DNA from 3 places in the Streptomyces sp. NPDC087310 genome. Region 3 is predicted to be linked to each of the others. Evidence: riboswitches for the same ligand, from Rfam matches in the RefSeq annotation. Region 3 holds a riboswitch; each other region holds the start of a gene.
What was found. A riboswitch is a leader RNA that binds a small molecule or an ion and turns the genes downstream of it on or off. The one in region 3 is predicted to bind S-adenosylmethionine.
Positions count from the first base shown of each region.

Region 1: linked by a shared signal. The riboswitch ahead of thrC (threonine synthase) and the one ahead of ACIO3P_RS26405 (ABC transporter substrate-binding protein) in region 3 are both predicted to bind S-adenosylmethionine.
Region 2: linked by a shared signal. The riboswitch ahead of ACIO3P_RS02055 (aminotransferase class V-fold PLP-dependent enzyme) and the one ahead of ACIO3P_RS26405 (ABC transporter substrate-binding protein) in region 3 are both predicted to bind S-adenosylmethionine.

Region 1 covers NZ_JBIUYF010000005.1:601,833-605,100, forward strand. Annotated here, with positions in the region: gene ACIO3P_RS21910 (ubiquitin-like small modifier protein 1) at 120-395, opposite strand; gene thrC (threonine synthase) at 455-1,762, opposite strand; SAM riboswitch class I at 1,780-1,907, opposite strand; gene ACIO3P_RS21920 (glucosyl-3-phosphoglycerate synthase) at 2,106-3,086, shown strand; gene ACIO3P_RS21925 (hypothetical protein) at 3,125-3,268, shown strand, end outside.
Region 2 covers NZ_JBIUYF010000001.1:557,788-561,055, reverse strand. Annotated here, with positions in the region: gene trpD (anthranilate phosphoribosyltransferase) at 177-1,241, shown strand; SAM riboswitch class IV at 1,368-1,485, shown strand; gene ACIO3P_RS02055 (aminotransferase class V-fold PLP-dependent enzyme) at 1,713-3,128, shown strand; gene ACIO3P_RS02050 (Lrp/AsnC ligand binding domain-containing protein) at 3,155-3,268, opposite strand, start outside.
Region 3 covers NZ_JBIUYF010000007.1:115,457-118,724, reverse strand. Annotated here, with positions in the region: gene ACIO3P_RS26410 (ABC transporter ATP-binding protein) at 1-343, opposite strand, end outside; gene ACIO3P_RS26405 (ABC transporter substrate-binding protein) at 310-1,428, opposite strand; SAM riboswitch class IV at 1,606-1,727, opposite strand; gene ACIO3P_RS26400 (beta-galactosidase) at 1,950-3,268, shown strand, end outside.

The DNA.
Region 1 (3,268 bases), on a different contig from region 3:
GCTCGCGTACGGAGCGGGCGACAGCGGGGCGTTCCCACACTCTACCGTGCTCAACCATGTAGAACGGCCCCCTCCGCTTCTGCTGCGGAGAGGGCCGTTCTGCGTTGCGTTCGGCGGCGTCAGCCTCCGGCGACCGCCGGGATGATCGAGATGCCCGCGCCCGCCGGCGTGGCGGTCTCCAGGCCCTGTTCGAAGCGGACGTCGTCGTCGTTCACGTACACGTTGACGAAGCGGCGCAGCTTGCCCTGGTCGTCCAGGACGCGCCCGGCGATGCCCGGGTGGTTCGTCTCCAGCGACTGGATGACCTCGGAGAGGGTGGCGCCCTCCGCGGGAACCTCGGCCTGGCCACCGGTGTAGGTGCGCAGGATGGTGGGGATACGGACCTTGACGCTCATGGTGGGAAGCCTTTCTCGGTGTCGGTGGTCAGCTCACGACGTGTCAGCTCACGACGTGGTCAGCTCGCGGCGAGGCCCGCGTCGCGGAACGCGTCGAGGCTCGGGCGGATCGTCGCCGTCGGGCCGGTCGTCGGGGCCACGGCGTCCAGCGTCTTGAGCCCGTCACCGGTGTTGAGGACGACGGTGGTGAGGGCCGGGTCGAGCACGCCCGCCTCGATGAGCTTCTTCGTCACGCCGACGGTCACGCCGCCCGCGGTCTCCGCGAAGATGCCCTCGGTGCGCGCCAGCAGCTTGATCGCGTCGACGATCTGCTCGTCGTTGACGTCCTCCACCGCGCCGCCGGTGCGCCGGGCGATGTCCAGGACGTACGGGCCGTCGGCCGGGTTGCCGATCGCCAGGGACTTGGCGATGGTGTCCGGCTTCTGCGGCCGTACGACGTCGTGCCCGGCCTTGAAGGCGGTGGAGACCGGCGAGCAGCCCTCGGCCTGGGCGCCGAAGATCTTGTACGGCCGGTCCTCGACGAGGCCGAGCTTGATCAGCTCCTGGAGCCCCTTGTCGATCTTCGTGAGCTGCGACCCCGAGGCGATCGGGATGACGATCTGATCCGGCAGCCGCCAGCCGAGCTGTTCGCAGATCTCGTACGCGAGGGTCTTGGAGCCCTCTCCGTAGTACGGCCGCAGGTTGACGTTGACGAAGCCCCAGCCCTCGCCCAGCGGGTCGCCGATGAGCTCGGAGCAGAAGCGGTTGACGTCGTCGTAGTTGCCCTCGATGCCGACCAGGTCCCCGCCGTACACCGCGGCCATGACGACCTTGCCCTGCTCCAGGTCGTGCGGGATGAACACGCAGGAGCGGAAGCCGGCGCGGGCCGCCGCGGCGCCGACGGCGCCGGCGAGGTTGCCGGTGGAGGAGCAGGAGAGGGTGGTGAAGCCGAAGGCGCGGGCGGCCTCGACGGCGATGGCGACGACACGGTCCTTGAAGGAGTGCGTCGGGTTGCCGGAGTCGTCCTTGATGTGGAGCGAGCCGGTGACGCCCAGCTCACGGGCGAGGTTGTCGGCCTTGACCAGCTTCGTGAAACCGGGGTTGATGTTGGGCTTCGAGGCGACGTCGGCGGGGACGGGCAGCAGCGGCGCGTACCGCCAGATGTTGTCCGGGCCCTCGGCGATGCGCTTCTTCAGCTCTTCGGGGGTGCCGCTCGGCAGGTCGTACGCGACTTCGAGCGGCCCGAAACAGCTCACGCAGGCGAAGATGGGGCCGAGGTCGAAGCGCTCTCCGCATTCGCGGCACGAGAGTGCGGCGGCGGGTCCGAGGTCGACGGTCTCGTTGGCACCGGTCTCGTTCGTACCGGTCGGGACGGTCTGCACAGCCATGATGGCGAGGCCCTTTCTCCTCATCTTCCTCGCGACGTACTTCGCCGCAAGACGGAATTGGCACCTTCCCCACCGTGACCTCGCGGTCGGCGGGAGGGTTGCCGGGACTTCAACGGGCCGTTCCCTCAGTCCCTCTGGATGAGCGCTATGGCGCCGGAGCCTGGGTCCGGTGCGTTTGTTCACGTGATGACCCCGGCATGCGGTGGTCATTCGTGTTGTTCAAGACTGTAACCGAAGGGGTGGAGGGTTGAGATAGTCGTCCGCACCGCGAGATGGATCACGTCGGGGCACATGTCGTGGCACATATCGCACCTCATCAAGGATCGCGCAGGGAGTACCGAACGTGCTGGAAGAGGTGGAGCACTGGCTGACCAGGCGTTCCTGGTCGGCGGGGGACCGTACGCTCGACCGGCTCCTGGCGGCGAAAGCGGCACGCGGCAGCACGGTCAGTGTGGTCCTGCCGGCGCTCGACGAGGAGGAGACCGTCGGCGCGATCGTCGCCGTCATCCGGCGTGAGCTGATGGAGCGGGTCCGGCTCGTGGACGAGCTGGTGGTGATCGACTCCGGCTCCACCGACCGTACGGCCGAGGTCGCCGCGGCGGCGGGCGCGCGGGTGGTGCACCGGGACGCGATCCTGCCGCGGCTGCCCGCACTGCCCGGCAAGGGCGAGGTGCTGTGGCGGTCGCTGCTGGTGACGAGCGGCGACATCGTGTGCTTCGTCGACGCCGACCTGCGGGAGTTCTCGCCGGACTTCGTCTCCGGGATCGTGGGCCCGCTGCTCACCGAGCCGCAGGTGCAGTTCGTGAAGGCGATGTACGACCGCCCGCTGGGCGGCGGCACTGGCGGCGGTACGGGCGGCGGCACGGAGGGCGGGGCCGTCCAGGGCGGGCGGGTGACGGAGCTGGTGGCACGCCCGCTGCTCAATCTGCACTGGCCGCGGCTGGCCGGTTTCGTCCAGCCGCTGGGCGGGGAGTACGCGGCGCGCCGCTCGCTGCTGGAGCGGCTGCCGTTCCCGGTGGGGTACGGCGTGGAGCTGGGCCTGCTGGTGGACGCGCTGCACACGGTGGGGCTGGACGCGCTGGCCCAGGTGGACGTGGGTGTACGGCTCCACCGTCACCAGGACGACCGGGCGCTGGGGCGGATGGCCGCGGCGATCTACCGTACGGCGCAGCTCCGGCTCCAGCGGGGCCATCTGGTACGGCCGCGGCTCACGCAGTTCGAGCGGGGCGAGGACGGTTTCACGCCGCGGACGCACGCGGTGGACACGGAGGAGCGTCCGCCGGTGCGGGAGATCGCGGAGTACACGGCCGGACGCGCGGCGTAACGTCGGATCATCGCACTACTTGCCTACATTCCTCCCTCATGGGCATGAATCTTGCGTTGTCGGGAGCTTCGGAGTTCACGCGGGTGCTGGCGCAGGCCGGGTCCACGGCCGAGCGGCTGTGGCTGCTGGGCGGCATGGCGTTCGCGCTGACCGGCGCCGGGGTGGTCGCGCTGGCTGCGGCG
Region 2 (3,268 bases), on a different contig from region 3:
CGGTCTCCCCAGGGAGCCGGCCGGGGCCCTCGGCGTGTGTGCCCGTACGTCCGCCGCGTCCGGAGTACGGGCACCCCTCCGCCGGGCGCGGCGTACGCCGATAGGCTTGCGGCCGGGCCGTACGCCGTCACGCCGTACGAAGCCCACGCAGCCGTCCCAGACACCCAGGAGCGAGCATGAGCGCTGTTACCCCCGTCGGAGGCGACACCGTGGCGGCCCGCACCTGGCCCGGCGTACTGAACCCCCTGCTGCGCGGCGAGAACCTGTCCACCGACGACACGGCGTGGGCCATGGACCGCATCATGAGCGGCGAGGCCACCGACGCGCAGATCGCCGGCTTCGCGGTCGCGCTGCGGGCGAAGGGCGAGACCGTCGAGGAGGTCTCGGGGCTGGTCCGCGCGATGTACGCGCACGCCAACACCATCGAGGTGCCCGGCCGTACGGTCGACATCGTCGGCACCGGCGGCGATCTCGCCAAGACCGTCAACATCTCCACGATGTCCGCGATCGTCGTGGCGGGCACCGGCGCCAAGGTCGTCAAGCACGGCAACCGCGCCTCGTCCTCCGCGAGCGGTGCCTCCGACGTACTGGAGAAGCTCGGCGTCAATCTGGAGCTGACGCCGGGGCGGGTCGTGGAGGTCGCGGAGGAGGCGGGCATCACGTTCTGCTTCGCGGTCAAGTTCCACCCGGCGCTGCGGTACGCGGCCAAGGCGCGCAAGGAGCTGGGCGCGCAGACCACCTTCAACATCCTCGGCCCGCTCACCAACCCGGCCAGGGTCAGATCCCAGGCCGTGGGCGTGGCGGACGCGCGGATGGCGCCCATCGTCGCCGGGGTGCTCGCCGCCCGCGGCAACTCGGCGCTGGTCTTCCGCGGCGACGACGGGCTCGACGAGCTGACCACCACCGCGACCTCGCGGGTGTGGACCGTACGGGACGGCGAGGTCACCGAGCAGCCCTTCGACCCGCGGGACGTCGGGCTGGAACTGGTCCCCGTGGAGGCGCTGCGCGGCGCGGACGCCTCGTACAACGCCGATGTCGCCCGCCGGCTGCTGGCCGGCGAGGGCGGACCCGTACGGGAGGCCGTGCTGCTCAACGCGGCGGCGGCGCTGGTGGCGCTCGACCCGACCGGGGACCCGCTGGAGACCCAGCTCGTGGCGGGGATCGCGCGGGCCGCGGAGGCGATCGACTCGGGCGCGGCGCGGGACGCGCTGGCCCGCTGGGTGGCGGCCAGCAACGCCTGACCGCTTGACGGAGGGAGGGGCCGGGACGCGGAACACGCGCCCGGCCCCCTCCTGTTGGACGGGCCCGTCCCGTATCGCGGACGGCGACTTGGGCGGTCCGCGCCCCTGTGCCATACTTTCGGCCAAGGTCATGAGTGACAGCGATTAAGGCCCCGGCTCGCTGTCCGGCAACCCTCCGTCCGTGGCGGGGTGCCCCGGGTGAAGACCAGGCCGTAGGCAGCGAGGTCTGCGGCAAGCGCGGACCCCTTGCCACCTTTGGGGTCCTGGTCCTCAAGGGAGCAGTCTCGTGAGCAAGCGAATGCGTTAGGGCTTCAGGATCCGTCGGATCCTCGCCCCTTCTTCAACCACCTCCGCGCGGTCCGTTCCGTGCGTCGAGGCATCCCCGCATCATCCGGCGCCGCTCCGTCGTGGAGTCGTGGAGCCGTGCGGGTCCTGAAGCCGTTCCGACTTTCCTCGCCGGGAGACAACGCCATGTCCGCACGCCCGAACGCCGCCGCCCCCACCGCCACCGCCTTCGTCGCCCCCACCGCCGACGACCCCGCCTGTGCGGCCCCGCTCCCCGTGCTCGGCGCCGATGTGACCGTCCCCCTCGTCACCGGCGGCGAGGTGACGTACGCGGCCCTCGACTACGCGGCCAGCGCCCCGGCCCTCCAGCGGGTGTGGGACGACGTCGCCGCGTACGCCCCGTACTACGGCAGTGTCCACCGCGGCGCCGGCTACCTCTCGCAGCTCTCCACGGACCTCTTCGAGAACAGCCGCCGCACGGTCGCGGAGTTCCTCGGCTGCCGCGCCGGCGACCAGGTCGTCTTCACCCGCTCGACCACCGACTCGCTCAACCTGCTGGCCGCCGCGCTGCCCGCCGACTGCCAGGTCTTCGTCTTCGAGACCGAGCACCACGCGTCCCTGCTGCCCTGGCGCGACGCCCGGGTCACCTACCTCAACGCCCCGCGCACCACGGACGAGGCCGTCGCCACCCTGGAGCGCGCGCTCGCCTCGCGCGACCCGCAGGGCCCGGCGCTGGTCTGTGTGACGGGTGCGTCCAACGTGACCGGTGAGCTGTGGCCGGTACGGGAGCTGGCCGCCGCCGCACACGCCCACGGCGCCCGGATCGTCCTCGACGCCGCGCAGCTCGTACCGCATCACGCGGTGGACATCGCGGATCTCGACGTCGACTGGATCGCCTTCTCCGGCCACAAGCTGTACGCGCCGTTCGGCTCCGGAGTGCTCGCGGGCCGCGCCGACTGGCTCCAGTCCGCCGAGCCGTACCTCGCGGGCGGCGGCGCCAGCCGCAAGGTGGCGCGCCGTGCCGACGGCGGTGTGGACGTCGACTGGCACACCACGGCCGCCCGGCACGAGGCGGGCTCGCCCAACGTCATCGGCGTCTACGCGATCGCCGCCGCCTGCAAGGCGCTCACCGAGGCCGGCTTCGACGCGCTGGCCGCGCGGGAGCAGCGGCTGGTCGCCGAGGTGCGCGCCGGTCTGGCGGAGGTGCCCGAGGTCAAGGTGCTCTCGCTCTTCGGCGACGACGCGGCGCGGGTCGGCGTGCTGTCGTTCGTGGTCGAGGGGTGGAACAGCTCGCACTTCGCCGCCGCGCTCTCCGCGGAGTACGGCATCGGCGTACGGGACGGTCTGTTCTGCGCCCACCCGCTGGTCAGGACCCTGCTGGGCAGCGACCCGCAGGACCCGGGGGAGTGCGGCGCCCCGGAGGCGGAGCCGGGCGAGCGCTCGCTCAACGCGATCCGGGTCAGCTTCGGCGCGGGGACGCCGGACGAGCACGTGGAGCGCTTCGTGCGGGCGGTGCGGGAGCTGGTGAGCGACGGCGCGCGGTGGAACTACCGTACGGAGGACGGCCGTTGCGTCCCGGACCGGGACGGCGCCGCCGCGTAGCGCTGACGTACCCGCCGGAGGCGGTCCTACGCGTCGAGTCCGATCGCGAAGGCCGCCTCCAGGTCGTGCTGGGAGTACGTACGGAACGCGACGTGGGTGTCCGTGCCCTCGACGCCCTCGATCTTGCTGATCCGGCCGGG
Region 3 (3,268 bases):
CGACGGTCATGTGCGGGAAGAGGGCGTAGTTCTGGAAGACCAGTCCGAGCCCCCGGCGGTGCGTGGGGACGTCGGTGAGGTCGGTGCCGTCCAGGGTGATCCGGCCCGCGGTGGGGCGGACGAACCCCGCCAGGCTGTTGAGGAGGGTCGTCTTGCCGCAGCCGCTGGGGCCGAGGACGGAGAGGAACTCGCCGCGCCGGATCGAGAGCCGGTCGACGTCGAGGATGCGCTGCCCCTCGTACCCGGCGGCCAGACCCTCGATGTCGATGTGCGCGGCGGTCCCGCCGCCGGTGTCGTGCCGCTGCCCGGTCACTTGAAGATCTGATTCCACCGCTGCTGCCATTCGTTCAGCTTGGGGGTCGCCGTCTTGTAGTCGACCCAGGTGAAGGTCTTGTAGACGGCCTCGCCGTACTTGACCTTGTCCTTGAAGTCGGGGCTGTAGTCGATGGTGTCGTTGCCCGCGCCGTAGAAGGTGCCCTCGGCGAAGGGCTTCTGGTGCTGGGCGGCGCTGAGGTAGTTCAGGAACGTGTAGGCGGCCTTGGTGTGCGCGCTGCCCTTGGGCACGTAGTACGAGGTCAGCGCGCCGACGGCGCCGGACGCCGGGTAGCTGAAGCCGATCGGCTGCCCCTCCTTGGCCATGGCGAAGGCGCGGCCGTCCCAGAAGGGCACGATCCAGGCGTCGCCGTTCTGCAGGACGGTGGAGACGCTGCCCGCGTCCGCCGGGTACGCCGAGACGCAGCCCTTGAGCGCGGCGAGCTTCTTGAACGCCTTGTCGACGTCGGCGGGGTCGGAGAGCTTGCCGCCGTCCTGGGAGACCAGCGCGGAGAAGAACTCCAGGCCCGCGTTGTAGGTCAGCGGGGGCAGCGCGACATGGCCGCAGTACTTCTTGTCGAAGATGTCGGTCCAGTCCCGCGGCGCCTGCTTGATCTTGTCGGTGCGGTAGAGCAGACCGTTGGAGCCGGTGGTCAGCGGTACGCCGTAGGAGGAGCCGTCGACCGTGGACTGCTGGGTGAGCACCGGGTCGAGCTGCTTCCAGTTCTTCAGGTCGCCGGTCTTGAGCGGCTGGAGGAGACCGCCGCCGACCGCCTGGTGCAGGGAGCCGGGGGTGAGGGCGACGACGTCGAACGGCGCGTCCTTGCCGCCCGCGGCGCGGAGCTTGGTGAGCCAGGCCGAGTCGGCCCCGTACACGAGGTTCACCTTGATGCCGGTGTCCTTCTCGAACGGTGCGACGAAGGACTTCTTGAAGAGCTCACCCCAGGGGCCGGCGAACGCGGTGACGGTGATCTGCTCCCCCTTGGTACCGGACCCGCCATCGCCGGAGCCGCCGGTGTCGACACCGCAGCCGGCGACGGCGGCGAGGACGGTGACGGCCGAGGCGAGGGCGAGCAGGGAGCGTCGCCCGCGAGGGCGTGACAGGGCAGGTCTCATGAGGGAAGGGCTCCTCGGTGCGGGGTGGCGTCGTACGGCGCGCCGGCCCGTGGGTGATGGTTCGCCGGCCGCTCGACGAGCGGGGGCCGCTGGACGGGGCACCAGGACGACGCTCTGTGAGGCACCGCGTCCGCTGTCATCTCGTGCTCCCGTCCCAGGTACTGGACCTGGCTGACAGGTCCGCGCTTGCTCCCGGCACATCGGTGTGCGCGTGGAGCCGTGTCATCACCCGGGGCACCCCACCGCAGAAGGAGGGTTGCCGCCCAGCAAGCCGGGGCTTGTCGCTGGGACTCGTGACATCGAGAAACGTAACACCCCGTGGCGGCGATCTGAAGACGAGGTGGATCACATGAACATCACACCTGGATCACAGGACGGCGGATCGGGAAAGACTGATACCGGCCAGATGTGCCGCTCCCCCGTGGCGCGCCTGGGCGAGGAGTGCTTCTTGACACGGTCCTGGACCGTGCCGACGATGAGGCGATCTTCCCCGCCGTCCGCCGACGCAGGAGCCGTCCGTCGTGTTGTCGCTGCACGCCCATGACCTGCACACTCCCCCGCCCGGACCGTCGGGTCACCTGTCGATGGGCAGCCCGGACGGCGTACGCGTCCCGCTGGTCCCCGACAGCCGCAGGATCCTGCGGGGCGGGGTCCCCTGGCTTCCGGTGATGGCGGAATTCCACTTCAGCCGCTATCCGGCCGCCGAGTGGCGCGAGGAGCTGCTGAAGATCCGGGCCGGCGGGGTGGACACCGTGGCCACCTACCTCTTCTGGAACCAGCACGAGGAGAGCCGCGGGACCTTCCGTTTCGACGGCGGCCGCGATCTGCGCCGCTTCGTCCTGCTCTGCGGCGGCCTCGGGCTGTCCGTCGCCGTCCGTGTCGGCCCCTGGTCGCACGGTGAGTGCCGGGGCGGCGGCTTCCCGGACTGGCTCGACGGCGCCAGCTGCGTCCCGCGCACGGACGATCCGGCCTATCTGGCGCTCGTCGAGCGGTACTTCGCCCGGATCGGCCGGGAGCTGCGCGGCCTCTCCTACGACGAGGGCGGTCCCGTCGTCGCCGTACAGATCGAGAACGAGCTGTACGACGCGCCCGCGCATCTGGCGACGCTGCGCCGCGTCGCGGAGGCCGCGGGCATCGCCGCGCCCTTGTGGACCGCCACGGGGTGGGACGCCGCCGACCTCCCGCGCGATCTCCTGCTGCCGGTGTACGGCGGCTACCCGGAGGCGTTCTGGGCGGAGGCGCACGACGGCTGGGCGCGGGAGATGCGCCGGCACTACTTCTTCACCCCGGTCAGGGACGACCCCGCCATCGGCGCCGATCTGCGCTCCGCGACGCGGGCGAGCCGCGGGGTGCCGGACGACCGGCGCTACCCGTACCTCACCTGTGAGCTCGGCTCGGGCATGGCCGTCGCGTACCACCGGCGGCCCCTGGTGCGGACCGCGGACGTCTCCGCGCTGGCGCTGGCCAAGCTCGGCAGCGGCTCGGTCTGGCAGGGGTACTACCTCTACCACGGCTGTTCGCAACGGCTGGATCTCGCGCTGCCCAACCAGGAGTCGCACGCCACCGGTTACCCCAACGACCTGCCGTCGGTCAGCTACGACTTCCAGGCACCGCTGGGCGAGTTCGGGCAGGTGCGCCCCTCGTTCCACGCGCTGCGCGCGCAGCATCTGCTGATCCAGGACTCCGGGGCACGGCTCGCGGACATGCCGCTGCGGCTGCCCGACGCGTGCCCGGACGGCCTCGACGACCGGTCCACGCTCCGCTGGGCGGTGCGCTCCAGCGGTACGGAGGGCTTCCTCTTCGTCAACAACCACCAGCCCCACGAACCCCTCCCCGACCA